4 regions of the Desulfitobacterium hafniense DCB-2 genome follow, and region 1 is predicted to be linked to each of the others. Evidence: riboswitches for the same ligand, from Rfam matches in the RefSeq annotation. Region 1 holds a riboswitch; each other region holds the start of a gene.
What was found. Region 1 has a riboswitch for cobalamin ahead of DHAF_RS16225 (ABC transporter substrate-binding protein). Riboswitches for the same ligand answer to the same signal wherever they lie in the genome.
Positions count from the first base shown of each region.

Region 1 (7,686 bases):
AGTGCTGATTCGGCGAGGTTGTTGACCTGTTGTGGTGCCTGGTCCCAACGTTAATCTTACAAATTGTTTGGCTCAGAAAGTGAGGTGATTTTAATTGAGTTTATTTGTCGGTATTGATGTGAGTTCCAGTGATTTTAAAGTGCGAATCTTAGATGAGCGTGGTAATGAACCGGTTAAAAGGCTACGGGCTTTGAATGATCAGCCTGGTTGTGAGCAAGTTGCCCGATATCTCTTTGACGCCTGTGCTCAAGTGAATGTGGACCGGCTGGTTATTGGTTTAGAGGCCACTTCCGTATACAGTTGGCCGTTACAAATGTTCTTAGCGGAAGACCATTCTTTAGCCCCTTTGCAGCCCCAAATTTATTCCTTTAACCCCAAGGTCGTTGCTAATTTCAAGAAGGCTTATGTGGACCTTCCGAAAAACGATTGGATTGATGCCTGGGTCATTGCCGAACGTCTACGCTTCGGTCGGCTCCCAGAGGGCTCTCAGGTCGATTTCCGCTACTTACCCTTACAGCGCCTCACTCGCTTTCGGTGTCATTTGATTGAGATGATTTCCAGAGAGAAGAATTATTTTCTCACGAACTTGTTCTTGAAGTTTAGCACGCTTGCCCAAGGTGCGGTTTTTAGTAACACTTTCGGCGCTACTTCTGAATCCTTGACACTTGAGTTTTTTTCTCCAGAAGAGGTTGCGGCTCGACCGCTTGATGAACTGATTGATTTCCTCATGGAGAAAGGAAAACGTCATTTCGAGGATCCGGAAACCAAAGCCAGAGAGTTGAAGGAAGCTGCCCGCAAGGCCCATCGACTGCGTGGAAGCCTATTGCAACCCATTAACCTTATCCTGGCCACGAGCATTGAAACCATCCACACCTTGGAGAAGCAGGTAAAGAAAATCGATAAGGCAATCGAAGCAGAAATCAGGCATTTCCCGAATACGCTCATTACCATTCCCGGTATTGGCCCTGTGCTTTCAGCTGGTATTATTGCTGAGATCGGAGACATCCGTCGTTTTCCGAATGAAGGAGCCTTAGCAAAGTTTATTGGGTTAACCTGGCGTACCCACCAGTCAGGTGATTTTACAGCCGATGACACACCCTTAACCCGAACTGGCAACACCTACTTGCGCAGTTATATCATCCAGGCTGCTAACTTAGTACGCCAAAAGGAACCAGAGTACAAGGTCTTCTACCAACGTAAATTTTCGGAAAGTAAGACTCATCATCATCGCCGTGCTCTCGTGCTTACTGCACGCAAACTCGTCCGTATGGTTGATGCTCTGCTACGCAGCAACCAAATCTATAGGCCACATGGCAATAGGGGGAATGCAAACCAAGCATGAATTGCGCTAACCGATACTCCATTTTTGTAACTTTTTCCCACGATAGTTTGGGAATGAGATGGTTTCTTGTTGCCTTTTTTGCCCACTGATTATTAGCTAACTGAAAATTTGACTCGCTTAGAGTCTTGACATATTACCGAAGGACTTAACTTAGGTCAATAGCTCTCTCCCCATACGGATGATAAGACCACCCTTGCCAAGGGCTAAAGAGTCAGAAACGCTCCGGGTAAAGGGCTTTAGCGATGGTTTCCAAGCCGTCGACGATCCGGGGACCGGAGCGGGTCACCATATCGCTGTCCAGATCGTAAATCCGGTCATTGCTGACAGCATCGATGGCTTGCCAAGCCGGGCGGGCGACGATGGTGGCCTTCACATTATCCATGTAGTAGGAGTAGGTGCTCAGGATAACCTGAGGGTTCTTCTCAATCACCTGCTCCTCGCTGTATTGCGCCCAATCCTGGACATCACTGGCGATATTGATGCCACCTGCTTTGGTGATGAGTTCGTTAAGAAAGGTTCCTGCACCGGCGGTAAAAAGACCTGGATCCACTTCAATCCATACCCTGACCCGCTCAGCTTCCTTGATGGCCTCTACTTTATCGGCAATGGCTTGTTCCTTTGCTTTCATTCCCTGGAGCACAGCCTGGGCCTGTTCCTGAGTATTGGTAATGTATCCTAGTTTCTCAATGGTTTGATAGGTGCTTTCCAGACTTTGGGGGTTTAAATGAGCGACAGGTATCCCCAAACTGCGCAGGGAGTTAATAAAGCTGTCCTTATGCATTCCGGTCACGACCAAATCCGGTTTGAGCTGAATGAGCTGCTCCAGATTGGGGTTTAAACTGTCTTCAAAAATATATTCTGCGTTCTCCTGAATACCCACCGGGTAATTATCGTACACAGTTAAGCCGATCAGCTTGCGATCCAGGCCCAGAGCGCTTAAGATCTCCGTGGAAGGCGGAGCCAGACAGATAATGCGTTGAGGTTCCTTTTCCAGAGTGGTGGCCACACCTGTATCATCTGTGTAGGTTAAAGGGTAACTTGTAGTCTGGATGGTATCTTGCCCGGAGGGCGCTTCGGGAGGAGCGGCACCTTGCTGTGAGGGTGAATTGCAGCCGCTGAGCAAAACTAAGGTCACCCATAGGGTTATCAGCAGGGTGAATGCCTGTTTTTTTCTATTCATTTTTTTGTACTCCTTTCAAGTTGAAGTGGAAAGATCAAGAAAAACCTTTTATCGCCAGGATAAAAGGTTTTTGCTGCATTAGTAAACTCTTGCAGCGCCGTATCCTGTCCTCGAGGAGGGTCGCTGATGATTAGGCAGGTTCCTGACTTAAGAGTGATTACTCACTCAATTCACAGTGGCGGGACCGTGCCGGAATTGAACCGGCTTCCCTTTTAACTCTCTCCCGTAAGGATTGAGTACCTAATCCTAGTGTATTGAATTAAGACAATTATAAGGCATTCGTCCGGTAATGCCAAGGTTTGTTTAGTGCGTGCTTTCCTGGTGATTAAAGAATGGTTTTCAGCAACCGCGTAAATACTAAGGATGAAGATTTGAATTCACGGCAGGGGGATGTAAGCATGAAAGATATGCTCAAGAAAGGTTTAGCCTTGGGGTTAGGTTTCGCTGTGGTGAGCAAAGAGCAAATTGAGAAGGTCGTGGATGAGTTGGTAAAGAAAGGAGAGCTGTCCGCCAATGAGTCCAAGGAATTAATGAATGAGCTGGTCCAAAAGGGAGAGGATCAGCAGAATGAGATTCAGGTCAGGCTTAAGGAGCAAGTACAAAAAATCCTGACGGAGCTTAACCTTCCTACCAAAGCAGACATCGAGAGACTGGAAAACCGCATCGCTCAATTGGAAAGCCGGACCCATGATTAGCAGAAAAATTCGTCATGTTCATCGCTATCAAGAAGTAGCCACGGTATTGGCCCGTAATGGATTCAGCCTCATCCTGGAAGAGATGGGGCTTATTAATTTTATCTCTTTTTCCAGACGGATCCGGAGGCGGGAGGAAGAGGTGGATCCCATAACTCTCGGTCAGCGCCTGCGTAACGCCTTAGAGGAGTTGGGGCCTACTTATGTCAAGATTGGACAAATAGCCAGCACCCGGCCGGATATTATTCCCGATTACCTCATTACAGAACTGGAAAAATTGCAGGATCAAGTTCCGCCCTTTTCTTTTGCCGAGGTCAGTCAAATTATTGAAGCCGAGTTGGGGGCCCTGCCTCAGGATATTTTCCGGCATTTTGAGGAAGAGCCACTGGCCGCAGCCTCGATTGGCCAGGTTCACCGTGCCGTTCTCCAATCAGGGGAAAGTGTTGCGGTAAAAATCCAGCGCCCCCATATTGCCCAGAAGATCGAGACGGATCTGGAGATACTTTTGGATTTGGCTGCTTTGGCGGAAAAGCGTATGGATTGGGCCGCCCTTTATCATGTGCGGGATATGGTGGAGGAATTCGCCAATTCCTTGCGCAATGAGTTAAACTATGAAATTGAAGGCAATAATGCCCAACGAATCAGAAAGCAATTTCAAGGGGATTCCTCCATTCACATTCCCAAGGTCTATAAAGAATACTCCACCAAAAAAGTTTTGACTTTGGAATACATTCAGGGAGTCAAGCTCAGCCAATTCCAGACCCTTGAAGCCTTGGGCTATAATCGGAAGGAACTGGCAGAGAATCTGATTAAAGCGATGTTCAAGCAAATCTTAATCGAGGGGTTTTTTCATGGGGATCCTCATCCGGGCAATATCTTTGTTTTGCCCAAACAGGTGATTTCCTTAATCGATTTCGGCATGATCGGCAGGCTTTCTTCTGATATGAAGGATCATTTTGCTTCACTGGTCATCGGGATGATGCGGCGGAAGACGGAGGACATGGTGGAGGCTGTGTTTGCCATGGGGATCGTGCCTGAGGATCTGGATCCCAAAGTATTGTATCGGGATGTGGATGGGTTAAGAGAGAAGTATCTGGATGTGCCCATGAGTGAAGTCGATCTGGGGAGTGCTGTTAATGACCTGTTTAAGGTGGCCTACAAACACCGGATTATTATTCCTGCCGATCTTGTCCTGTTGGGTAAATCCCTTCTGAGTTTGGAAGGAATCGTGGAGCAGTTGGATCCCGAGATCAGCATCATCGATATTGCCGAACCTTTCGGTGAGCAGCTCCTTAAGGAACGGCTTCATCCCGCTTTTCTCGCTGAAAAGACCTGGAAGCATTTCCGGGAATACTTCGATCTTTTATTAAACCTCCCTAAACAAGCTAAGGAGATTTTCAGCAGCATTCAGCGGGGAAAGATACGGGTGGAGATTTATCTACCCGAACTGGCCGCCTTTATACGGAAGCTGGACCGGATCAGCAATCAGCTCTCTTTCAGTATCTTATTGCTGTCCTTCAGCATTATTATGTGCGGTTTGGTTATTGCCTCCGCCTTAGGCAAGGAACCCCTGGTCTTCTGGCGGATACCGGCTATTGAGGCTGGTTTTACAGTAGCGGCCATGATGTTCATTCTGCTGCTGGTATCCATTTTGCGTTCAGGAAGGTTTTAGTACGGCAAGTTTTAAGTGTTACAGAGCACTGGCAGGCATGCCAAGTTTGGTCTTTTTTGCTATAATCATTAGCATAAGTAAAGCGCATAGGAGATTGACATGTTATGATTAGAGCAATGCAAGAAGGGGATCGGGAACTGTTTCTGGAACTGGCGGCTGAATTCTACCATTCGGACGCTGTTCTCCACCCTGTACCTGAGGAATTTCACAGCAGAACCTTTGCGGAGATGATGAGCTCGGATCGTTATCTGAACGGATATATTCTGGAACAGGAAAACCAGGCTGCCGGATACGCGATTACGGCCAAGACTTTTTCTCAGGAAGCAGGAGGAATCGTCGTTTGGATAGATGAGATTTATATCCTGCCCCCTTACCGCTCAAAGGGACTGGCCCGGGAATTTTTTCAATACTTGGAAAGTCACCGGCACCCAGGGATTAAGCGGATCCGGCTGGAGGTGGAGGAAGAGAATGTTCAGGCCATATCCCTGTATAAACGATTGGGATTTAATGACCTTGAATATATTCAGATGATCAAGGATTTTGACTGATGGATAGGAACTCATGAGAAACAATAAAAAGAAGCAAGAGGATGGAATAGTGCATGAAAGTTGTTGAAGCAAAAGGGGCGGAATTAGAGGAGGCTTTTCAAATTCGCAGGGAAGTTTTTGTGGAAGAGCAGGGGGTTCCGCTGCAGGATGAATTTGATGGTTATGACGAGCCGGGCGCAGCCGCCCGTCATATTCTGGTATACTATGAAGGCCAGCCGGCAGCTGCGGGCAGGCTGCGCTGGCTGGGGGATACGGCTAAATTGGAGCGGATCTGTGTCCGTGCCAACCTGCGAAAATTCGGCTTAGGCAGTGTCGTGGTCAAAAGCATGGAGCAGATTGCACAAAGGGAAGGCTTTCATAAAGCAAAGGTTCATGCTCAGACCCAGGCTCAGAACTTTTATGAAAAACTAGGGTACCGCCAGGTGTCTGAGGAATTCATGGAAGATGGGATTCCCCATATCATTATGGAAAGGACGCTTTAAATGGTTTTTTTTCCATACGGCTCCAAAGAAATTGAGCATTTAAAGACCCGGGATAAGGTCCTGGGGCAGGCTATTGAGCGCATAGGAATGATCGAGAGAGGGATTACCCCGGATCTTTTTGAAGCGCTGATCTCCAGTGTGGTCAGCCAGCAGATTTCCAAAAAGGCAGCTGAGACGGTATGGAACCGGCTGCAAACCCTGCTGGGAGAGATTAGTGCCGAGAAGATCGCCTTAGCCGATCTGGAAGCGATTCAAGGCTGCGGCATGTCTATGCGCAAGGCGGGATATATCAAAGGGGTTGCCGCAGCTGCCCAAAGAGGTGAGGTGGATTTCCAGGAGCTCCCTACCCTGAGTGATGAAGAAATCATCCAATCCTTGTCGGCTTTACCCGGTGTGGGGGTGTGGACGGCGGAGATGCTGCTGATCCATTCCCTTTGCCGGCCCGACGTGGTCAGCTATCGGGATTTAGCTATCCGCAGGGGAATGATGAACTGTTATGGACTGGAGGAGTTATCCAAGGAGACCTTTGAGCATTACCGCAAGAAGTATTCACCCTACGGGTCGGTGGCTTCTCTGTATCTGTGGGCCATGTCTTAGTAAAGGTAAGCCCGTATCCTTGTCTTCTTCGGGGGGATGAGAAGAGAATCTGTGTAAAAAGGTGGTTCCCATAAGACGGAACCACCTTTGCTATGAGTAGCATAGTATAAAAGGATGGGTCTTTTACCCTTTGGAACGGGATGAGGGGGGATTATTGATTAGAGGTGGCTGAACCGGAGGCTGCTGTTGAACCGGGGCTTGCTGGACCGGCGGGCATTGGGGTCTTTGTTGAGCTGGATAAGAAGGATAAGAGGGATACATGTTGGGGAACGGAGCATGTGCCGGAGGACAGCAGGTTTGAATCGGGGGACAGCAGGCTTGAGTATTAAAGAATTGAGGATGCGGCCCCCAAAAACTGAAAGGAACGCAGCATTTATCAAAAAGATGCATGAAGAATTCACTCCTTTTCCTGGAATAATCGGCGCTGAACGCTGAAGAGGGTTTAAGGATTTATATTTCTAATATATGGTAATTTTTATTTTTGGAAAGTTGGCCAGTTTAATAAACGAAATTTTATCTTGTTGCTCTTGAAGTGCTGTATTATAATGATGAATAGTGTTATTTAACAGAGAACTTGATACTGATGAGGTGTTGTATGTTAACGGTAGAAAAAATCGGGGGCACTTCTATGTCCCAATTCGAAGATGTCTTGAAAAATATTATTGGGGAACCGGATTCACAGCGTTTCAGCTTTGGCAGAGTATTTGTTGTCTCCGCTTACGCAGGGGTGACCAACAAGCTTTTGGAGGATAAAAAGACAAAGGCTCCGGGAATTTATCGTCATTTTGTCAATGGGGAAGATTGCGAAGAAGCTTTGAATGTCCTGTTACAGGATCTCCTCAAGGTTAACGAAAGATTTGTGAACATCGGTTTGGATTATGAAGCGGCTAAGGAGTTCCTGGGTTCAAGGATCCAACAGACCAAATCCTATTTGCATAGTATGCATGAAATCATTGCCTCCGGTTATGTGGATCGGGAGAATATTTTCTCGGCGGCCAGGGAACTGCTGGCTTCTTTGGGAGAAGCCCATTCGGCTTTCAATTCCGTGAACATTATGCAGAACCGGGGCATACCCGCCCGCCTTGTGGATTTAACCGGCCTCCGGGATTCCAGCCAGCTCACCATTGATGAGCGGATCGCCAAAGCTTTCCGGGGAGTGGACCCATTCAAAGA
Region 1 covers NC_011830.1:3,477,033-3,484,718, reverse strand. The annotation lists gene DHAF_RS16230 (IS110-like element ISDha12 family transposase) at 95-1,342, shown strand; gene DHAF_RS16225 (ABC transporter substrate-binding protein) at 1,554-2,522, opposite strand; cobalamin riboswitch at 2,639-2,781, opposite strand; gene DHAF_RS16220 (phasin family protein) at 2,921-3,217, shown strand; gene DHAF_RS16215 (ABC1 kinase family protein) at 3,210-4,886, shown strand; gene DHAF_RS16210 (GNAT family N-acetyltransferase) at 4,991-5,434, shown strand; gene DHAF_RS16205 (GNAT family N-acetyltransferase) at 5,488-5,916, shown strand; gene DHAF_RS16200 (DNA-3-methyladenine glycosylase family protein) at 5,917-6,513, shown strand; gene DHAF_RS26130 (hypothetical protein) at 6,678-6,842, shown strand; gene DHAF_RS16195 (aspartate kinase) at 7,109-7,686, shown strand, end outside.

Region 2 (7,686 bases), 650 kb from region 1:
TCTCCCTTTTCAATGGTCAGATCAATCCCCTGTACGCCTATTTGTCCCGATTCAAATCGGTGCACAAGCTGCGTAATTTGAATCAAGGCTGAATTCAGTGAGCTCTTCTCTGCTTCCTTTTCTTGATGGACTTTGCCTCTTGCCGGCGGCTCACTCGGCGGGACCACTCTGTTTTGTAGGCTGGGCCGCCCTATTAAATTGCGGATCAGGGATTCCGCCTCGGCAACATCCAAAGGAATGTCCTGGCCTTCAATCCATCCTCTTTGCCAAAAACTCCAGCCTAATAAGCTGACTGGCAAGGGCTTGATCCCGAATTCCTGCAAAAGAGGGATATTGCGGAAAAGCTGTTCCGGTATCCCTTGCCAGGCAACTTTCCCGTGCTTAAGTACGATAACTTCGTGGGCTCTATGCAGAATTTCTTCACTGGAGTGCTCGACGACAAGAATCGTCCGCTCTTTTTCACGACAGAGATCATCCAAGGTGCGATAGACCTGGAACCGTCCTTCCGGATCCAGTTCAGAAGCCGGTTCATCCATGACCAATAGTTCCGGTTCCAGGGCCAGCACTCCGGCGATCACCAGCCGTTGTTTTTCCCCGCCGGACAGCTCCGCTGTAGAGCGCTGATCATAGCCATTCAGCCGGACTTTGGCCAAGGCCTGGGCAACCCTTCGGTGAATTTCCTGCAGGGGTACACCGAAATTACGAGGGCCAAAAGCCACATCCTCCCCCACTGTTCGCCCGACGATCTGACTTTCTGCATCCTGAAGTACAAGCCCTACTTGCTTAGCCAGGTCCTGCACCCGGACCTCACGTGTCTCTTCCCCCCCAATCCTGACCTCTCCCTGCAGCTCTCCTTGCAGAAACTGGGGAATCAAACCATTCAGACACAAGCTTAAGGTTGTTTTACCTGCTCCCGTGGGACCCATCAAAGCGATGAATTTTCCTTTGGCCACTGCCAGGCTGACTTGTTTTAAACTCTCCTCTTCAGCTCTTGGATAACGATAAGAAACATCTCTTAATTCAATCACTGTCTCCACCCCAGCACTCCTCTAGATCAACCGGCTTCCTTTAAGCGCTTTATAGGCTAAGGCCGATACGGCAACATTTAAGACCGACCCTAATAACAGAAAGGGCATTAACCCTAAGACTGCACCCATACCACCGATGGGGAATACGGAAAAGGCCGCCACCACACCATTGAGGAGGGAGGTAATAATCACGGCAGGAATCAAACCGATTTTCTTATTGACCAGGCGATAAATCAAGGCAAAGACAGCCATTTCTATGGCGATCACCAAATGCATAGGAATTCCCAGGGGAAAACCGACCACCGCCGAGGTGAGCAGATGACCTATGGCAATAACAATACAGCCTTCTATGCTGCCAAAAGCCAAAGCGCTGAAAAAACCCGGAGCAGAATCCAGGGCCACTGTCCCCAGCGGGCTGGGAATTTTAATCAAGGCACCTACCGCACTCAAGGCAAGAAAGACTGCCATGATGGCAATCCGTCGGATATTCTGAGCTGATTTGGGAATCGTTGTTTTCTTTGCAGGTTCAATCATTGTTATTCTCTCCTTCATTTCATTTCATTTTTTCTTTTCATTTAACTTGATAACCTGAATCTTTCCGCTAACCTTTCTCTTGGATTCTAATCTTCATTTTCTGTTAGGAGACCTCCACCTCCATCCTCCTCCAGCCTGCCGATTTTATGGATGGGTAGCTTGCCGAAATCCCCTAATTCAATATCCTCAGCGGCCGTAAAAATGAGACAAGTTGAAGGCCCTGCCGATTTATTGATATCAAGTCTGCATTGGGAATCTTCTCCAAATCGGGCACCGACAGCTTGGGCAAGGGCTTCGGCTTCACCCCGTATCCCTTGGGAGCCTACGGGAATAATGTCATACACCCCAGGAATATTAAGCAATTGAATAAGATGTATCCCCTGCAGAATATCCGGATCTTCCGGGTCAGCCGCCTCAGTTCCCACTTTGGGGAGCCCCAGACAAAACAGGCTGTTGCCCGGCCTGGCTCTGCCAATGCGAAGTTTATCCTGATCGCAAAGCCCTATGACCGTGATGCCTAAGCCGGTTTGTTCTGTGGGCATATTCTTTTCCGTGCTGACGGCCGCAGGCAGGGAGAGCAGGTTCATAGCCTTCAGCTCTTCTCTCACCCCCTTCATTATTTCTTCCCCTGCGGGCAGGGGCTCATTGGCAATGGCAATGCTGAGCATCTGGGGAACCGCTCCCACCGCCAGCACTTCCAACAAAGCGACCCGGGCCGTCATCCTGCCGGTTACCCTCCAGGGAACTTTGACTGCATCCAGCTCTTTCTCACCAATAGCACCGCATGAATCGCAGGCTGCGACAAGATATTGAGCATCATTCAGGGCAACCACCTCAACATCTCTTCCCTGATATCCCAAGGCCCTCAACTCTCCTCTCCAATAATTTTTATAAAAATAAAAAGTCCATAGCCACCTCGCTTCTCCTTGCAGACAAAGCAAAATGACCATGAACTTTACCAAACTTCATGTGTCCCCGGATCCAGGCAGGTCTCCTGACTTCGAGTCATTGTCTCCTTGCTGCCTTCCCAGTTACCCAGTGGCATTCAGCGCTGAGACTCCTCTTTACAGTGGCGGGTCCGTCCGGGAATTGCACCCGGTTCCCTATTCTCCCTTCTTGGCGAAGGGCACCTGAAATCCTTAAATTGTTAAGACCTACTAAATTCAGTTTAGCCAAAACCAGAATAATGTCAAGTCAAAAATTCGTCCTATTGCCAAAGTAAGGGGGTGTTCTATCTTCTAAACCAATCAGGCCGGAGGATTGTTCCTATTGAAACAATCCTCCGGCCTGATCCATCTGCTTTTGAAATTTATAATTTATAGGCCTGCTTGCTCCCGCAGGGCAGCGGCTTTATCGGTCTTTTCCCATGGCAGGTCCAGATCAGTGCGGCCAAAGTGTCCGTAAGCAGCCGTTTGGCGGTAGATGGGACGGCGCAGATTCAGAGTCTTAATGATCCCTGCCGGACGGAGGTCAAAATTATTTTTGACCAGTTCGCCGATTTTTTCCTCGTCAATTTTGGCGGTTCCGAAGGTTTCCACCAGGACGGATACGGGCTGGGCTACCCCGATGGCATAAGCCAGCTGGATTTCACAGCGCTCAGCTAAACCGGCAGCCACCACGTTTTTAGCTACATAACGGGCGGCATAGGCGGCGGAACGGTCCACCTTTGTGGGGTCCTTACCGGAGAAGGCTCCTCCGCCATGGCGGGCCATCCCGCCATAAGTATCGACGATAATCTTGCGACCGGTTAAGCCGGCATCCCCTTGGGGACCGCCGATGACAAAACGGCCTGTGGGGTTAATAAAATAACGGGTGCTCTCATCCAGCAATTCCGATGGGACCACGGGAAATACCACATGCTCCAGGAGATCCCGGCGAATCCGCTCCTGAGTTGCTTCCGGATGATGCTGAGTGGAGATCACGATGGTATCGATACGGACAGGGCGATTATCCTCATACTCTACCGTCACCTGAGTCTTGCCGTCGGGACGGAGGTAATCCAGGATATCCGACTTGCGGACTTCACTGAGGCGGCGGGCCAGACGGTGGGCCAGATCAATGGCCAGGGGCATATAGCTTTCCGTTTCGTTGGTGGCGTAGCCGAACATCATCCCTTGGTCGCCGGCGCCAATGGCTTCGATTTCTTCCTCGCTCATCTCCCCGTTTTTAGCTTCCAGAGCTCTATCCACTCCCAAAGCAATGTCGGCGGATTGCTCCCCGATGGAGGTGAGCACGGCACAGGTATCGGCATCAAAGCCATATTTGGCCCGGGTATAGCCGATTTCACGGATGGTTTGTCTTACTGTGCTGGGAATATCCACATAACAATTAGTCGTAATTTCACCGCTGACTAACACCAGGCCGGTGGTCACCGAGGTCTCACAAGCGACCCGGGCATTGGGATCTTTAGCGAAGATAGCATCTAAGATGGCATCGGAAATCTGGTCGCAGATTTTATCGGGATGTCCTTCTGTGACCGATTCGGAGGTAAACAGTTTTTTTGCCAATGAAGTCACTCCTTTTCACTAAGGCGCTCAGCAATCTCCTGAACCAGCCGCCGAGCTACGTCTAATTTGTTCATTTGGGGCAGATCGATTTTCTTCCCATCCGGGAAAAGCAGGCTCACGATATTCGTAGGGCTGCCAAATCCCGCTCCGGGCTGGGTTACGTCATTGGCCACCAGCATATCGACATTTTTGCGCTGCATCTTGGCTTGAGCATGCTCATAAAGGTTTTCCGTCTCAGCGGCGAACCCCACCAGAAACTGGTTTTCTTTCTTCCTGCCGCATTCCGCCAGGATATCGGGATTGGGCACAAGTTCCAGAGCAAGATTTGTCCCAGCTTTTTTGATTTTCTGCTCAGCACTGACCGCGGGCCGGTAATCGGCAACTGCTGCGGCTTTGACCACAATATCCATCCGGGCAAATTCGCCCATGACCGCAGCATGCATTTCCTGAGCTGTCATAATATTGATTCGCCTTACTCCCGGCGGGGTGGGCAGTTCATTGGGCGCAGAGACAAGGATTGTTTCCGCACCGGCCTCCCTTAAGGCTTCAGCCACGGCAAAGCCCATCCTGCCTGAAGAACGGTTGCCGAGATAGCGGACCGGGTCAAGGGGTTCCTGGGTTCCCCCGGCAGTGACCAAGGCTTTCTTGCCCGCCAACACTCCTGAGGCGGCAAAAAAACTCTGCAAAGCCTCCACAAGTTCCTGAGGCTCACTCATACGACCGTCGCCATCGGTGCCGCAGGCCTGAAAGCCGGCAGCCGGTCCCAGAATGCGTACGGAACGTTCCCGGAGCCGCTTCAGGTTCTCCTGGGTGGCTGGATGATGATACATATGATGATTCATGGCCGGAGCCACAAAGATAGGGGCCTGCGTGGCCAGCAGGACAGTGGAGAGAAAATCGTCGGCAAGGCCCACGGTCATTTTGGCCAATAGATTAGCCGTAGCCGGGGCAACCAATACGGCATCGACGGCTTCCGCCAGGGCGATATGCTCAACATTCCACACCTTAGGCTCCTCGAACATGTCCACATAGACCGGGTTAGCCGAAAGAGTCCTCAGGGTTAAGGGGGCAATAAATTCAGTGGCCCCCTTAGTCATCGCCACATAGACGATGGCGCCCTGCTTGCGGAGGCGGCTCACCACATCCGCAGCTTTATAAGCCGCAATACCACCCGTGACGCCTATGAGGAGTTTCTTACCCCGCAACATTATTTAATTCCTTCACGGGTTAATTCAAAATGATATTTCCCTTTGGCGATTTCATCAAAAGCAAGGCTTACCGGTTTGGAACCGCGGTAATTCACTTCAAACTCCGGATCCTCCATGAGGGTACGGGCCCGTTTCGCCGCCGCCAGCACCAAGGTATATTTACTGTCCACTTTGCTCAACAAAATATCGAGGGAAGGCTGTTTCATGATTACACCCCCTGAAATACATAAGGTTTTCTTTTCACACGGCATTTCTCAGCCAGCAGAATGCTCTTTAATTTGTCTACTGCCAGAGGAATTTCATCATTGACGACCACATAATCATACTCGCTCACATATTCCAGTTCCCGAGCGGCAGTCTGCAGCCGTTTTTGAATCACTTCCTCGGATTCGGTGCCCCGTTTATGGATGCGCTGGGAAAGTTCATCCATGGAGGGCGGCACGACAAAAATAAACACTCCCTGGGGGAAACGCTGCTTGACTTGTAAAGCTCCCTGAATTTCAATCTCCAGAATGACATCATTCCCGGCTTGAATGGCCTGCTCCACAGCGAACTGGGGAGTTCCGTAATAGTTACCGCAAAACTCTGCCCATTCCAAAAGTTGATCCTGTTCGATCATGGTTTGAAATTCTTCCCGGCTACGGAAATAATAATGCAATCCATCCACTTCACCAGGACGGGGCTGGCGTGTCGTGGCCGACACGGAATACTTTACCTGAGGCAGCTGTCTCAGCAGTTCCTGGCAAAGGGTTCCTTTTCCCGCCCCGGAAGGACCGGATAGAACAATCAATAAGCCATGATTTTGTTCCACTCTTGTCCTCCCCTTAATCAGCTGGGTCTTCGGCAGTGTTGCTGGCTTCTTTCGCGGAGAGGCGATGGGCAACGGTTTCTGGTTGAACTGCCGACAGAATGACGTGATGGCTGTCACAGATAATCACGGCCCGGGTTCTGCGGCCATAGGTGGCATCGATCAGCATTCCTGCGTCCCGTGCTTCCTGGATAATCCGCTTGATGGGAGCTGATTCCGGGCTGACAATGGAGATAATGCGATTGGCGGATACGATATTGCCAAACCCAATGTTAATCAATTTAATGTCCAAAACTTAACCCTCCAATTATTCCAGATTTTGAACTTGTTCCCGAATTTTCTCTAATTCGCTTTTCATCTGAACGACATGCTGAGTAATGCTTAAATTATTAGCCTTCGAGCCAATGGTATTGATCTCCCGGTTCATTTCCTGAACCAGAAAATCCAGCTTGCGCCCGACGGGTTCAGAGCTTTGCAGAGCTTCCCGGCCTTGGTCAATATGGCTCTGCAGACGAACCAATTCTTCGGTAATGGATGCTCTGTCTGCAAAAAAAGCCACTTCATTGGCCAGGCGAGCTTCATCGAGAATGGCCTTATCTCCCAGAAGGACCTCTATCCTCTCCTGTAAGCGGGTTTGATAATCTATAACGATGCTGTCGGTATAACCTGCTATTTCATCTTTAGCCAGCATGATGGTATGTAAACGGTGCAAAAGATCTGCCGCTAAGCCTTCCCCTTCCACCTGCCGCATGGCTGTGAAGCCATTCAAAGCCTCGGCTACGGCACGGCTCAAGGGTTCCCAAATCAGTTCCAGATCAATATCCGTATCCTCTAGGTCAAAAACCTCGGGCAAGGCAGCTAAACGGTAAATATCCGTCTCATAGGTTGTATTGAGGGCTAAAGCGAGTTCCTTCAGTGTCTTATCATACGACAGGGCTAAATCTTTGTCAACCTTCACCAATCTCTTTTTTTCTTCGGTTTCCTTCACATTAACATAGACATCAATACGTCCGCGGTTGATTTTGCTTTGCAGGATTTTGCGTATTCTATCTTCTAAACTATTCAGATGGCGGGGCATCCGTACCGACGTCTCGAAAAAGCGATGATTGACCGCTTTCAGCTCGATGGTGAATTGGTAACCGTAACCGGAGGCTTCCCCCCTGCCAAACCCTGTCATACTGTTTGCCATGCTCTGACCAACTTTCTTTTTTAAGTTTTTAATTTATTATAGCGATTAATGTTCAAAAAAACAATTTAAGTTGATTTTGACTTGGATAATGGCTTGTTATGGATACATTATTTGTATGCTGTGAAGGTACGCAGATGAAGTTGAAATTCTGTCTGAAGCAAGTTTCCTTCTATAAATATAAGCAAGCAACAGGTAAAGAAATAAAGGAGAGTAAAGAAATAAAGACCGTATAACAACAGACTTTGTCACAGTCATTATACAGCCCTAGCTTTACCATTTTAAGATAGTATATCATACTATGAACTATAACGCAGGTGATTCTGTGACTTTTTCCCCCGCCAAGGAGCACCTCACCCTTTGCCAATCTACCTATAAAAAGTTCGTGCCAAATTCCCAAGCGCTTGGGAATTTG
Region 2 covers NC_011830.1:4,122,705-4,130,390, forward strand. The annotation lists gene DHAF_RS19415 (ABC transporter ATP-binding protein) at 1-1,037, opposite strand, end outside; gene DHAF_RS19420 (ECF transporter S component) at 1,050-1,562, opposite strand; gene DHAF_RS19425 (AIR synthase related protein) at 1,649-2,422, opposite strand; cobalamin riboswitch at 2,530-2,711, opposite strand; gene metK (methionine adenosyltransferase) at 2,879-4,069, opposite strand; gene coaBC (bifunctional phosphopantothenoylcysteine decarboxylase/phosphopantothenate--cysteine ligase CoaBC) at 4,075-5,277, opposite strand; gene rpoZ (DNA-directed RNA polymerase subunit omega) at 5,277-5,483, opposite strand; gene gmk (guanylate kinase) at 5,486-6,088, opposite strand; gene remA (extracellular matrix/biofilm regulator RemA) at 6,102-6,377, opposite strand; gene DHAF_RS19455 (YicC/YloC family endoribonuclease) at 6,393-7,274, opposite strand.
Region 2: another riboswitch for cobalamin. It lies ahead of DHAF_RS19425 (AIR synthase related protein); the one in region 1 lies ahead of DHAF_RS16225 (ABC transporter substrate-binding protein).

Region 3 (7,686 bases), 1.8 Mb from region 1:
TCAAACCAGATATGCGGATCATAGACCCCTCCGTCGTCCTCGGATATTAACAATCCCGTTCTGTCCATACTTTTTTCTATGCATACGGTAAAGATGCCCTGAGCAGATAGGTTTTCAAACAGCTCACTCATTTTCCCCTCAAGGTGCAGCCCGTTATAGACCACAACATCTGCCTTCTGCATCCGCCCCACATCCCCTGCACTGGCCTGATAGAGATGGGGGTCAATTCCCGGCCCCATCAGACCGTTTACACTAACATGCTCTCCACCGATCACACCGGCTAAATCTGCAAGCATAGTCGTCGTGGCCACCACATTCAACAAACCTTCACCGGATTCCTTTTTGCCAGCTGTCTGGGAGCAGCCTGCCGTCAATAGGATCAGACTCAGTACGATCCCCAACATTCTTTTTAACTTTCTACTCATAACGAACCTCCTGCTATGTTTTTCTGGTCTTGGTGTTAGGTAAGGGAAATACCCTTTCTCTTGACTAATCCAATCTATGAATCCTAAGGAGGGAATGTTACGAATAGACTAGAATAAAATTTAAAAAAAGGATTGATAAGCTATGGATAATAAGTCCGGTTCTGAGTATCGTACAGTGCGCGGCTATCAAATAGCTAATTATCAGGAAAACAAGCTGACTCCTGCCATGGAGGATTATATGGAAATGGCTTGCCGGCTTTGTCTGGAAAACGGCTATACACGGATCAATAAACTTGCGGAGCTGCTGAATGTGCGTCCCTCTTCCGCATCAAAAATGATTGCCAAGCTGAGCGAGCTGGGCTATTTGCAATATGATCTTTACGAGAGCATTCTCCTGACCGAGAAAGGAAAGGAAACCGGCACCTATCTTCTCTCTCGTCATGATACGGTAGAGCAATTTCTGAGACTGATCGGCAATATGAATCCTCTGGAGGAAACGGAACTGATCGAACACTCCCTCAATGTCTCTACCGTACTGCAACTCCATACTTTGTTGGACTTCTTCGCCCAAAACGTTGCTGTTCGGGAAAGCTTTGAGACCTTTAAAAAAGCTGCTAAAGAAAACCCGGCTTCGCCGAGCCTTTGATTCATATCCCTAATGAAGTGAAATCGTTGATGCACCAGTGAAAAAATAAACGGACTTTCCCTATGCCGGATGCATAGGAAAAGTCCGTTTATTGGTGTTTTGCTGCAGTTTCTGGCAATTTTTGTGCTATTATACAAATAGAAAGGTACTATGTTAAGGCGGGGTAAAACTTATGGAATTTAAAAGAGTAACCTTAGACAATTTAGCTTCCGAACATATCTGCTGTGCCCTCACCGATCAAAAAGGAGAGTCCTCTGTCGCGTCAAAAAAAGCATGGCTCAGTCAACGCTTAGGCGAGGGATTGGTCTTTGACAAACTGGATGTGCGGGGAAAGGTTTTTATCGAATATATCCCGGCTGAAAAAGCCTGGTGCCCCATTACAGCCGATCATTATCTGTTCATTAACTGTTTCTGGGTTTCCGGGCAATACAAGGGTCAGGGCTATGCCAACTTATTGCTGGAGCGCTGCCTGGCTGATGCCAAAGCAAAAGGGATGCAGGGGCTTGTGGTTTTATCTGCCGAAAAGAAAATGCCCTTTCTCTCCGATCCGAAGTACCTGAAATACAAGGGCTTTCAGATCGCCGATCAAGCGCCTCCTTATTACGAACTGCTTTATCTTCCCTTCAGTCCCCAAGCAAATGTTCCCCAATTCAAAGCTTGTGTAAAGAGCGGTCGTACTGATGAAGAAGGCTGGGTTGTCTATTATACCAATCAATGTCCTCATACGGATAAATATGTCCCAATCCTCGTCGATCATCTCAAGTCAAAAAAACTTGCCATTAAAGCCATCAAAATCCAAACGACGGAGCAAGCCCAAAAGGCTCCTAATCCCTTTACCACCTATGCCCTTTTTTACAACGGCCAGTTCATCACCAACGAAATCCTTACCGCAAAGAGCTTTGATAAGCTTTTAATCAAAACGAACCTATCTCCACCAACTGTTCCGCCGTCACCATCTGAATGGCCTGCTCCGCTGCAGCGGGGATAACCTCGTCTGTGAAGCCGCTCTTGGAGAACTGCTTATAATGCAACACCCGCTATTCTTATATCCCCCGCACCGAGCAGACCGGTGCAATGATGGGTACACCTTGTTCATCATAGGTTATATTGGCGATCACCCCATAGACTTCTTGCAGCATGGCAGCCGTAATGACCTCCCGGGGCTCCCCCGCGCTGTAAAGAGAGCCCTTCCCATCCACCACTACAATATGTTGGGCATATCTGGCTGCAAGATTAATATCGTGCAAGACCACAATCAGATCCACATTTTGCTCCGCCACTACTCTCTGCAGCAGCTGACACAGCTCCAGCTGCTTTTGCAAATCAAGAGAGTTGACCGGCTCATCCAGCAACAGGACTTTAGGGTTTCTGACCAAGGTCTGGGCAATAAAGACCAACTTTTTCTGTCCGCCGCTTAATTCCGAAAAATTGCGGGGGGCCAGGTGTTCTATATTAAGGGACCGAAGGGTATCCATGACAATATCCAAATCTTCATCCGACACCTTATGGCTCAGTTCCGGCAATCTTCCCAGGATGACCATTTCCAAAACCGTCAGGGTCGATAGATCGACGTCCATTTGGGGTAAATAGGACATAAGCTTGATTTTATCTTCTGTACACATAGCGGTAAGGCTTTCCTGACCGTAAAAAATCTCTCCCTCATAATCCAGCAGCCCGAAAATAGCTTTAATCAAGGTGGATTTTCCCGCTCCGTTGGGACCAAGGATAACATTAAAGCCTTTGGCAAATTCGAGACTAAATCCGCTAAATACCTTATGGGAGCCTTTGCTTTTCTTATAACCTTTATAGGAAAAGTTTAAATTACTTACCTTTAACATCACATACTCCTCATTTTTTTACTGAAGATAATGGCAATAAAGAAAGGGATGCCAATGATTGAGGTGACCAGGCCGATGGGCAGGATGACCCCTCTGATAATCAGCTTGCTGATGACGAAAGCCAGACACATGACAAAAGCCCCCAGCAGTCCCGATAAAGGCATAAAAAAGCGTTGATCTTCACCCACCAGCTGGCGGGCAATATGAGGAGCGATCAGACCGACGAAACCTATGGTTCCTACAAAACAGACGGATACGGCGGCCAATAGGGAACTCACAAATATAACCATTCGCCGCACCTTGGCCGTATCCACCCCGATACTCCTGGCTTTGGTATCATCCAAAGTCATAGCGGTCAGCTTCCAGGCATTTTTGAACAAAACCAAGAAGCAGATGACCAGCACCAGGGCAACAATGAAAAACTTGCTCCAGGTGGTTTTCAACAAACTGCCGAAATTCCAGAAGATCAGGCTTTGCAGCTGATTTTCATCGGCAATATACTGCAGAACCATGGTCAGGGAGTTAAAAAGAAAATTCAGCGCCACACCGAAGAGGATAATGGCCGTTTTATTGATTTGCCGCTGACGGGAAAAGATATAAATGGCCACAGCCACCATAAGGGCAAAGATGAAAGCGTTAACCGTTACAGCCAGGGTTTCCGGGACCTTTAAGGATTTCAGAACATTGGCGTTTAAAATCAATCCCATGGCTGCTCCGAAGGAGGCGGCGGCGGAAATTCCCAGGGTATAGGGGCTGGCAATGGGATTGCGGAGGATGGTCTGCAATTCACAGCCGCTGATGCCCAGGGACGCCCCCACCACTACAGCCATAAGAGCCATAGGCAGACGGATATCCTTGATGATCATGGAGTTATGCCCATCCCCTTCCCCCGTGAACAGCACTCTTAAGATATCGTGAATCGCTATGGAAGAGGAACCGATGGAAATATTTAGGATCACCAGGGCTGCCATGCTTACGGATAGACCGATAATCAAAAAGATCCTTCTCCTGATCAGCATATTATATAATTTTCGGTTGGCATTTTCCTCATGCTTAATCTTGATTCACCCCTTAGTCTTTCTTGCATAACCGGCATCCAAAAGGGCCGCGGAGAGCCGGAGCAAAGGCCGGTCTTAAACCCCCTTGTGCCTCCAGCGTTCCGAAGCCCTTGCCGTTTTTATTTCTTTAGGGAAATACGGTCTTCAAGGCCCGTAAACCAGGTGCTGATATCGCTGCCCACCAGCATAAATTGATCGAAAAACTCATCAAGGACCGCTTCCGGATTCAGATCCTTAAATTCTTCAGGGTAGAAGAGCTTGGCCATTTTCAGACAAGGGTAAAAAGCATAAATGGAGCGGCTGGTTGAGTGGGCAAATTCATAGACATTGTTGTTTTTAACCGCCTGCAAATTGCTCCAGCCGGTTCTGTTGATAATATCATACTGAGGAGGTTCTTTCTTTTGCTTAAGACTGTCCAGCCAGCCGTCATTGACTCCGCTGAGAATGATGTAATCAGGATCGGCTTTAATGACATACTCAGGATCAAGGGTATTGCTGCTTCCTCCGGCTGATGCTTTATCTAAAAGAACGGCATCGGCAATATTGTCGCCGCCGGCAATAGCAATCGGCAGACCCCATCCGGAAACGCTGGTTCCCGTGCTCCCGTAGACCTCGGAATATCCTGACTTTTCATAATAGACCTTGGGTTTATTCTGACGCTGAGCAAGATTTTTGGCTGCAAGGAGTTCATACTGCTTATCTATGAACGCTGCTACTTCAGCGGCTTTTTCCCCCTCCTGGAAAATCTTGCCCAGGAGCTTCATGGTCTCCTGAACCGACTTATCCAATGTCTTGCCGGGAACATCGATGAGAACAATGCTGATTCCGGCCGCCGTAAGCTGTTCCTCTATTTCCAAGGCATATTTATGAGCGGCCATAGCTGAATTGACGATGAGGACATCGGGATTCATGGACAAAACCATTTCCAGGTCAAAAGGCGCGTTATGATCGGAAATCTGGCCTAAATGTTGGGTATAGTCCCCGACAATGGGCTTATACAGCTGAGCATATTTTTGGATACCGCCACCGCCGTCCTGTCCGGAAGCAACCAGCATAGCAAAAGCCTCTTCACCTTTCAGCGGTATAATATAGTCGATGACATCCATGGTGCTGATAGCATAGGAGGAAATAGGCAGGTCAAGGGTTACCTCCCGGCCTTTGACATCCTTAATGGTTATGGAACCGGTGGTTTCTTTCTTTACGGGTAGGGCACTCTTATTCAGAGGGGACATGATCGCCCCGCTCTCTTCTTCAGGGGCAACATAACCGTAGTGAACAGGATCTGCACCGGCCTCCTTTAAGGCCGCGGCCACCCCATTGATGATCCCCTTACTGGTCAGTGTCGCACCGGCAATCACGTCCACATCCAGGGATTGAGCTTCTATAATACGCTGGGGTATTTTCTCCATGGCGATGCCGCCAACATCCTCGGTTTCCGTATTTTCGCCTATGGTAATCTTTGTGATTTTTCCTTCCTGATCCACTTCCGTGGTCACTTCAAGATCTCCGTGATAACCGGCTGCTTTTGCCGTGTAAGTCCCGGCTGCAACTGCTTTTTCAGCCGGTGGGTTTTCCGCCGGTTGGTTGGCGGCTGATGAATTGCAGCCCCCCAAGAGTATGATCATGACCATGACCAATAAGGCAACTATTCTTTGGCTATAGCGTTTCTCCATTGTTCTTCACCTTTCTTCCTGACTTTTTCCTGACCGGAGTCTGAGCATCTGTCCTGGTTTTTTTATGTCTTCTCTTTAATTTTGGGCAAAGAAAATAAATCACCCTCCCCTCCGGAAAATGAATTGTAGTTTTATTAACAGGCAGGTCTCCTGGCTCGCGCCTTTATTTATCGCCTTCCCAGTCTTCGCCAGTGGCATGAAGATAAATAAATCTTTAACGGCGCTTACAGTAACGGGGGTTGCTCAGGATTTGCACCTGATTCCCTTTTCATTACTTGCGTAAACCTGTCAATAGTTTCTTATTCAGCTTTAAACAACAAGCTCTATCCCTATGTCATTAAAACAAGTTTCGTTCAATCGGCCACAGCGGCCGGGTCAATATAAGGCTTAATATCGAGTACGGGGGTATTATCCAGCATATCCACTCCCTCAAAAAACAGACGGTTGCCCTCTCTTTTCACAAACCGGACTGTGGACAGACCGATGCCGTTGGGCCGGTTGGGGGATCGTGTGGAAAACACACCCATAACCTGATTGTTTCTGCGGGAAAGGGTCATCAGCTTATATCCCTCGGATTTATGAAAGTAAAACAAAATGACCCCATACTCTCCTTCTTGGATATCGGCAATACCTTCCTGGTATTCTTCGAGAATTTCAATAACAGCCGTCGTTTCTCCCGAAAGAGTGCTTTGCCTGGGGGCTTCGCCTTTTTCCTTATAAGGAGACTTGATATAGCCGATCGGTTTCATTAAGATCTCCACTGACTTCTCCTCCTTAGGCCACTTTTATCTATGCCTGCGTTCATAATCGGCGATATTATCCAGCATTTTATACAAAATCCGCCTGGCGGTTTCCCGCTCATCCTCCGTAAAATCTTTGGCCAGAATCCGGTTTAATCCTTTAAACACTTCATGAAATTCTTGTTCAAAGTCCCTTGCTTTGGCTGTGACATAAACAATTTTCTTACGCCCGTCTTTAGGGTCTTCTTCTCTGTATACATAACCCTCTTCTTCAAGCTTTTTCAAGGCTCTCGCTGTGTTGGCCTTATCGATATTGAGTAGTTCGCTTAACTCTTCCTGAGTTATACCATCGTAATTAAACAGCAATTGGGTCAAAAATGCCCATTGTCCCTGTCCGATGTTATAGTCTTTGACATTTCTGCCGATATAGGTCTGGCTATAACGATCGATGGCTGAAATCGCTTTGATCAGTGATTTTCTTTTGTCTATACGTTCGTTCATGCTCTTTCCTTTTAGTTATGTCGGCAGCGTTCAGGATTAATTCGTTGCTATCGCAACCAATTAATCCTAAAAACCCCTATTATTTTGTTGTTTTTCAACACAAGTTATTAATATGCTATACTATTCAATAAAATCTGTCAACTACTCTATTGATAACTTTCTCTTATGGCGACAAGGTTTAACAATCCTGTATGATGCCTAATTTCTTAACGCTAAGCATTAATACAAGATAGGATTTAACCAGATAAGTCCAAGATAGGACAGAGGAAATCTGAACACAACAAATAGCAACACAGAGAAAACACCTGTCAGCACATATTTTTCATTGTCTCTATAATTTTGGAATAGAGGATTTAGGGCACTATAAATGCCGCAAAATACTAAAAGATACAGAAGGCACGCCATCAGATAAGCTGGAAAAGGCACATTATAACCCTCTTCAGGACCCATTATTTTCATTTCAAACTTAAGTGCTATAATGCTGAGAAAAAAGCTTATTATTAAAAGCAGGACACTTAACACTAATCTTTTCACTTTTAGTCCCCCTCCTCTCTTGGGTGACTTTAGAAAACATCGGCTCCGCCGCCGATAGACCGCAGGCCTATTCCCATCATATTGGCCCATATAGAGCTGCCCTAACTACTTTAGTTATTTGATAACTCACAATACATATCATCAATATCATGCTACTACTTAACCATATATGTCATTGAACCCTATTTTACCCTATAGGAGATCCTTGCCGCCAGCCGCCCTACCGTTCTCATGGGAATAATTCGCGCCAGCACCGATGTAAGCCCACCGA
Region 3 covers NC_011830.1:21,264-28,949, reverse strand. The annotation lists gene DHAF_RS00170 (metal ABC transporter solute-binding protein, Zn/Mn family) at 1-425, opposite strand, end outside; gene DHAF_RS00165 (metal-dependent transcriptional regulator) at 568-1,071, shown strand; gene DHAF_RS00160 (GNAT family N-acetyltransferase) at 1,244-2,059, shown strand; gene DHAF_RS00155 (ABC transporter ATP-binding protein) at 2,115-2,909, opposite strand; gene DHAF_RS00150 (FecCD family ABC transporter permease) at 2,909-3,904, opposite strand; gene DHAF_RS00145 (ABC transporter substrate-binding protein) at 4,087-5,640, opposite strand; cobalamin riboswitch at 5,764-5,944, opposite strand; gene tsaA (tRNA (N6-threonylcarbamoyladenosine(37)-N6)-methyltransferase TrmO) at 5,994-6,401, opposite strand; gene DHAF_RS00135 (MarR family winged helix-turn-helix transcriptional regulator) at 6,426-6,881, opposite strand; gene DHAF_RS00130 (hypothetical protein) at 7,101-7,415, opposite strand; gene DHAF_RS00125 (B12-binding domain-containing radical SAM protein) at 7,598-7,686, opposite strand, start outside.
Region 3: another riboswitch for cobalamin. It lies ahead of DHAF_RS00145 (ABC transporter substrate-binding protein); the one in region 1 lies ahead of DHAF_RS16225 (ABC transporter substrate-binding protein).

Region 4 (7,686 bases), 1.8 Mb from region 1:
GCCCGTAAGACATGCTGAAAAGCATGGCGCGGGTCAGTCTGAAATCCGCCCCGGCAAGGCGGTGGGCTAGATATGGAATCGCCTATCATCACCCGGCTCACCCTGAAGGGAAACCAGACGGGGAGCATAGCATGCCGGGAAAGGCGCAAGTCAGCCAACCATCAGGCTGCGACTGAGCGTCGAGATGAAAAGTCCTGCATGAGGATAAAAGTTGGATTACCTGAACGACAGCCAGAGGAGTGCTAGCGTAGACCACGGCGGAAGATGGTTACAAACGCCGTGTGGCAGCGGGGGTGCGCATAAAGTCGTCATGTGCATGCCGCCATATCCCCTGCCTTCCAGCCGCAATCAGCGGAAAATGGCGAAAATCGTATCCGACAGCAGGACATGCCTGTTCAGACTGGCCTAAATGGGGATAGCCTAAGCCGGAGTGCTGTAACAATCAGCTATGGAGTACTGTCCTGAAAATCCGGCACGGCTACGGAGCCCTCGTAGTAGTCCGAGACGGGGAAAGCCCGTCACATGGCAAAGGAGGGCAGTTTATTCTCCAGTACAACAAAGGAAGGATGCGTGAGGCATTATGAGAAGTCCCCAAATTGTATTGGAAAATCTACAGAGGCAATCCCAAAAGCAAGACTACCGGTTTGAGCGTTTGTATCGGAATCTCTACAACCCAGACTTCTACCTGTTAGCGTATCAGAAGCTGTACGCCAACAATGGAGCCATGACCCCGGGAGTGGATAGAACAACGCTGGACGGTACCGGTATGGAGCGCATTGAATCCCTGATTCAATCGCTTAAGAACCGCAGCTACCAGCCACAACCAGCGCGCCGGCGCTACATCCCCAAGAAAAGTGGGAAAGGACAACGGCCACTGGGGATTCAGGCGGCAAATGACAAGCTGGTGCAAGAAGTCGTGCGCATGCTGCTTGAGAGTATCTACGAGCCAACTTTTCTGGACTCTTCCCACGGGTTTCGACCGAACAGAAGCTGCCATACGGCGCTCGCCCGGATGCAGCGCAGCTTCAATGGGGTCAAGTGGTTTGTCGAGGGTGACATCAAAGCCTATTTCGATACTATCGACCACCACATGCTGGTGAACATCCTGCGCAGGCGCATCCAGGACGAGAACTTTATCTCTCTGATCTGGAAGTTCCTCAGGGCTGGATACCTGGAAGACTGGCAGTACAATGCCACCTACAGCGGGTCTCCGCAGGGGTCAGGTGCCAGTCCCCTTCTTGCCAATCTGTACCTCCATGAGCTGGATTTGTATATGGAAGAGTATAAACAGCGGTTCGACAAAGGCAATCGCCGCCAGGCAGGCAAGGACTACGGACGCGCCCAGCGAACCCACCAGTATCGGAAAGTAAAGTACGACCGCCTGTGGTTAACCCTGACGGATGAGGAAAAGAAAGCGGCGCAAAGAGAAATCAGAGCCCTGCGCAAGCGGATGCTAGAATGCCCCGCCAATGACCCGATGGATGGCACCTACCGCAGAATCCAATACGTGCGCTATTGTGACGACTTTCTCGTGGGAATCATCGGCAGCAAGACGGATGCAGAGAAAGTCAAAGCTGACATTTGTCGGTTTCTCTCGGACAAGCTGAAGTTGACCCTCTCCCCGGAAAAGACTCTGATTACGCACGGACAGGATAAGGCGCGCTTCCTGGGATACGATATCGCGGTATGCCAGGACAACACCACCAGAAGGACATCCAGAGGTCAGAGCCGGGTGCACTCCGGAAAGGTCAAGCTGTATGTCCCGAAAGACAAATGGGTTGGTAAGTTGCGGGAATACGGTGTGCTCAAAGTAGCCTCGGACGGTAACGGCAAGGAAAAATGGACACCGCAGCCAAGAACCGACTTCATGGGACTGGAGCCGCGCGAAATCGTCAACATGTATAATGCCCAGCTTCGGGGTATCTACAACTATTTTCGGATGGCCAACAACGCCTCGGTACTAAACAAGTTTCATTACGTCATGAAGTACAGCTTGTACAAGACTCTGGCGGGTAAGTTCAGAACCACGGTTTCAAAGATTAATGCCAAATATAGCCGTGATGGCGCATTTATCGTGGAGTACATGACTAAGTCAGGAATCCGGAGGGTCACGTTTTATCAAGATGGATTCCCTCGCATAGTTGCCCCCCTGCCAGCAAATGTGGACTACCAACCGGAATACGTGGTCAACTACGAACCCAAGGAACTGTTCTACCGCATGAAGGCCGCCAGGTGTGAGTTGTGCGGCAAGGAACATGTTCTGGTCAGCTCCCATCAGGTGAAGCGCCTGAAAGACCTGACCGGCAGCCACCCATGGGAACGGGTCATGCTGAAAATGCGCCGAAAGACGCTAATTGTGTGCAACGAGTGCCACAGGGCAATACACTCTGTAGATTCTGAGTAAATGGAGAGCCGTATACCCCGAGAGGGGTAAGTACGGTTCGGGGGCGAGCATCCGGAAACCTGCCGCAGCAATGCGGCAAGGCGCTGGGTGCTTAGCCTACTTCATCGTCGGAGTTATCGGCAGCAAAACCGACGCCGAACGCGTCAAAACAGACATCAAACAGTTCTTAGCAGGAGAGCTTAAACTCAAAATGTCGGACGCCAAGACAAAGATTACACATTCAGGGGATAAAGCCCGCTTTCTCGGATATGATATTTACGTCTCACGGGAGCAGTGCGCAAAGAGACGAAAAGATGGAGCCATTATGCGTTCGCAAACAGGTTCCATCAAACTGCTGGTCCCGCACGAAAAATGGGTGGGCAAACTCCGCGAGTACAAGGCGTTCAAGACAGTTCTGACTTCAGATGGCAAGGAGTCCTACAAGGCATTGCACCGGGGCAAGCTTGTTAACCGGTCTGACATCGACATTTTAACAGCATACAACCAAGAGATAAGAGGGATTCGCAATTACTATAGGGTTGCGAACAACTCCATCAAAATAGGCCGATTACAGTATGCTGAAAACGTTCGCTAGAAAATACAGGACATCAGTTTCAAGAATAAAAGCCCGTTACGTGATGAAAAAGACGTTTATGGTGGAGTACACAATAAAAAGTGGCAAAAGAGTGGCAACGTTTTATAACGGCGGCTTTCATCGAGAGAGACTGGCAATAAATGATGCACGGGTGTCACTCCTCCCACAATACACAAGATATGAGAAAAGGAACAGTTTCACCAATCGTATACGTCTGCATAAGTGTGAACTCTGCGAAAAAACGAGTGGGCAATTAACTTTCCACCAAGTCAAGAAACTGAAGGAACTGAAAGGCGAGCGTGCATGGGAACGCGTAATGATTGAACGCAGGCGCAAGACGCTAGTCGTATGTCCTGATTGCTATCAACAAATTCATACCTGAGATTAGTTCGGCAATCGAAGGTAAATGGCGAGCCGGATACATCGAGAGATGTCCGTCCGGTTCTGGAGGGAGCGCGGCGGTAGCTTATGCTATCGCCAACCTTACCTCATAGCTACCCATCCCAAAGCATAGCCCTGCAGCTGCTGAAATATATGGTCAGGATATGGGAAAGTAAGCTAAAGGAATCTCCGACAGATAGACTACCGGTCATCATTCCGCTGGTAATCTATCACGGTCAGGAGCAATGGGACGGTCCGCTGAAACTATCTGGGATGATCGACCATTATGAACAGCTGCCTGATACGGTAACCCAATATATCCCGGAGTACAGATACATCCTCTACAACCTCTCCACATACACTGATCAAGAACTGGTCGGCAATATGTTGCTCCTGATTGTATTGAGGGCGATGCGGGCAATCTTTATCAAAGATGAAAAAATTTCTATACCATCCTGCATGAATTAGTTTTCAATTTGGAGAAGGTGGAAGACAAGGAAAAGGCGAAGCGATTCTTTGAAACCTTGATCATATACATCTTAAGTACCCGGCAGGACCTGGAGTTGAAAAGGATTTATGCTAATTATCAATGCAATAGTCCAGAAACATTCTCTAAATCTGCATATAAATCACCAAGGGCCACCTTTGCAAACAGGGTGTCTACATTATCAAAAAGGACTGTTCGCCGGAGGCAATTTTCGCTTTCGTATCATTGATTTCTTCCCGAAGTTCATCCTTTCTTACCAATAATATATGCTGCTCTTTGCTGTAGGCAAAATATTCTGTTGACTTACAGTGATACTTGATATAATGTTGGTTATAAGGAAAAGTTTAGGAAAAAACTGAATATCAGGCGGAATAGGGTTGCTTAAATGCATTAATAGGGAACTCCGGTGTGAAGCCGGGACAGCCCCGCTACTGTAAGAAGGACGAGTCCCTTAGAGGATCCACTGGTGAAAACCGGGAAGGTAAGGGATGAGGATGAGTTCAAGTCAGGATACCTGCCCCATTCCGGAAACACAAGTTTTCGGGGGAGAATAAGTGTAGCAAATTTATGGGTAGGATGATCGCTCATCTTTACTTATTACATGACGTCTGCCAGAGCCGAATACACCGGCTCTTTTTTATTATCGGAGTATATGCTGGAAGGTAGAGTATATATTGGAAGGTGATGAGATGCGTTATTATTGTTTGGAAATTGATGAAGGAGAAAAAGAGCCCTACGCCTATGGAGCAAGTGTAGGCGAATGGCCAAGAAAAGAGATCCATTGTCCCCTATGCCAAAGAGAATGGAAAAAAAGCACAATGTATGACTGGGGAACCGATAACCCTATTGTTTTGTCTAATGATAATTATCCTGATTTTCTCTGGTTTTATATCAACCATATCTCAGGGAAGGCCAAAGACGTTCTGGAAAGAGAAAAGATTACGGGTTACAGCTTAGAGAAAGCTCATGTACTATCCGTCCGTGATCTATCGGATCTGCAACTAAAGGAGCTCCGGCGCCAGGGGATCAGAATCCATAAGATACCCACGGAACCGCCGGTCTATCACAAGCTTCATGTCGCTGTGAGTGCCGAATTTTATAAAAAATCAAATGTTATTCTGCTCGATCGTTGTCCGGAATGCGGCTACGAAACCTATAGTGCCGAGAACAAGGAGCGGGTTGAAGCGCGGGATTACCTTTATTTAAGAGAAGAATCCCTCAAAGGAGCGGATCTGTTCAGAGCCAAGGGCTACGGTGTTACCGTTTATTGCTCCGAGCGATTTGTGGAAGTCTATAAAAGACACGAGCTCACAGGGCTGACATTTACCGAGATTGAAGTGCTTTGATATCAGGCACTTCTTTTTTGAGCATAAACATAGCTTTGTATACCCCAATTTTATAACTATATAAACCTATATAACCTAATTTAGTGTAAAATAAAATCAGGATATTTATTTTTATGTTTATTTATGTTATGTTATGTTTATGGATAAACAACGAAATTGAATAGTTTTCCGAGCTCCTTTGTCTAAAAGACTATCTCATGACGGAGGAGCCTGAGCAAACCGCTCACGGGGTCAGTCAGGAAACCAGCTGGCCTTCACTGATGAAAAGGAAGCAGAAAATACAGGATTGACAGATCGGATGCTGGCTTTTGCTGTTTTCGTCATCAGGCGGTTTTGCTTTAGAAAGGCAGGCCGCTTTTTCTGTTGGTATTGTTTTTATAAGGAGAAACACCATGGCAAATAATCAGCATGATCACATCAGCTGCCCCTCCTCATCCTGCATCGGTTGTGCCACACGCTGTCATCGGCAGCAGAATGATCCGTTCTCCCGGGATGAGGCTTTGGCGATCCTTTTCGACCAGGCCAAATTTGAACTGGCCAAGGAATTCGTACCACTGAATGAAGCTTTGGGCCGGGTGACTTCGGAACCGACCTATGCGGCCTTCTCGGTGCCTTCGGCAGATACCGCCCAGCATGACGGAATTATGGTGAACTGGGAACAGGCTAAAAAGCTGCTTGAGAGCGGCAGCCGGGTGCTGGCTGAACATGAATTTTGTCTCCGGGCCATGGGCGCGGTGATTGAACCGCCTTTTGATACAGTGATTCCGTTGGAACAGGTAAAGCATTGGACAGATGGAAGAGTGGAAATCAAGGCCCTGCCCGCACCGGGGCAGGGAATCAAGGGGGCAGGCAGCAGCATCAGGGGGGGTGAGCGGCTTGTTCCGGCCAATTACCGACTAAACCCGGCTCATCTCTCGATCCTGCGTTTTGCCGGAGTGGAAACGATAACCGTATGGAAAAAGCCCAAAGCTGCCATCATTCCGGTGGGGGACGACCTGGTGGCACCCGGCCGCCGGCCCGGCCCCGGACAGGTAGTGGAGTCGGATAGCATTCTCTTGGCAGGGATCCTTCAGGAATGCGGCGGGGAGGCCTGGACAGAACCGGTGGCAGGGGATGGGGTAGACCTGATCTGCCAGGCTATTCTGCAGGTTATCTCCCGCTGTGATGTTCTGATCCTGATCGGGGGCTTAGGCCGCAGCGGAGCCCGGTATGGGGATTATACCGTCCAGGCTGTCGAAAAACTGGGCAGAGTACTGGTCCAGGGCATGGGGTTCAACCCCGGTGGGAAAGCCATGCTGCTGGCAGAAATCCAGGGGAAATGTGTCGTGGGAATTCCTGCGCCTCCTCATGCGGCTCTGACTCAGGCTGAGCAGTACCTGCCGGCGATTATGGAACGCTTTCTGGGGTGTCCGTGTTATGAGCGGCCGGAGATCAAAGCCCGGCTGCATGAGGATTACCAAAGCGGAATCCGCTCCGGCCGTCATGCTCATGTAGGTCTCCGTTGGACCGGGGAGGATTATGAGATTGTTCCTATCCGGATGGGAGACACAGTGGATTGTTTTGTCAATGCCACGGGGATTTTGATGGAGGAAGCTGAGGACCGTTTGCTAAAAAAGGGGGAACCAGCTGCAGTGCGGCTGCTTTGCGGCGAAAAGACGCTCAGGCAGCGCAGTCAAACTGGGCAGGACAATCCCACCGGGTAAGGAGTGCATAAACCATGATTAGAGCAGCTATTTACGGTAAGGGAGGGATTGGCAAGTCCACCACCACCTCCAATTTGGCAGTCGCCTTGAGCGGGATGGGCTATAAAGTGATGCAGATCGGCTGCGATCCCAAGGCGGATTCCACGCGGATGCTGACCGGGGGCCGAGCCATTCCCACCGTTTTGGAGCTGGTGCGGAGCAGACGGGATGACCTGCAGGTGAGCGACTTTGTGCAGGAGGGATATAACGGAGTGCTTTGTGTGGAAGCAGGGGGTCCTATGCCCGGCATCGGCTGTGCGGGACGGGGAATTATCACCGCTTTTGATACCTTGGCGGAAATGAAGGCTTATGAAGTCTACCAGCCGGATATTGTGCTTTACGATGTGCTGGGAGATGTGGTCTGCGGCGGCTTTGCCATGCCTCTGCGGGGGGAGTATACGGATGTGGTCTTTATCGTTACCTCGGGAGAGATGATGTCCATGTATGCAGCTTCCAATATCGCCGCAGCTTTGGCCAATTTCCGCAGCCGGGACTATGCCCGTTACGGAGGGCTGATCCTGAACCGGCGCAATGTGGACAAGGAGCTGGAGTTGGTGCAGCAGCTGGCGGCGGAAACTCAGGGCGAGCTTATTGCCGTGATTCCCCGGGCGGCCGAGATCCAGAAGGGGGAAGAGCAGGGCAAGACGGTTATGGAGATTTTTCCGGAAACGGAGATTGCCCAATGCTACCGCACTCTGGCCCGGCGTTTCCTCCACACAGTGGATAAGTCAACTAAGCCTCAGGTGGAGTTT
Region 4 covers NC_011830.1:1,634,692-1,642,377, forward strand. The annotation lists gene DHAF_RS07650 (reverse transcriptase/maturase family protein) at 581-2,404, shown strand; gene DHAF_RS24725 (group II intron reverse transcriptase/maturase) at 2,475-2,978, shown strand; gene DHAF_RS26755 (HNH endonuclease) at 3,037-3,360, shown strand; gene DHAF_RS07660 (Rpn family recombination-promoting nuclease/putative transposase) at 3,447-3,827, shown strand; cobalamin riboswitch at 4,204-4,382, shown strand; gene DHAF_RS07665 (double-CXXCG motif protein) at 4,536-5,192, shown strand; molybdenum cofactor riboswitch at 5,347-5,479, shown strand; gene DHAF_RS07670 (molybdopterin molybdotransferase MoeA) at 5,585-6,895, shown strand; gene DHAF_RS07675 (nucleotide-binding protein) at 6,910-7,686, shown strand, end outside.
Region 4: another riboswitch for cobalamin. It lies ahead of DHAF_RS07665 (double-CXXCG motif protein); the one in region 1 lies ahead of DHAF_RS16225 (ABC transporter substrate-binding protein).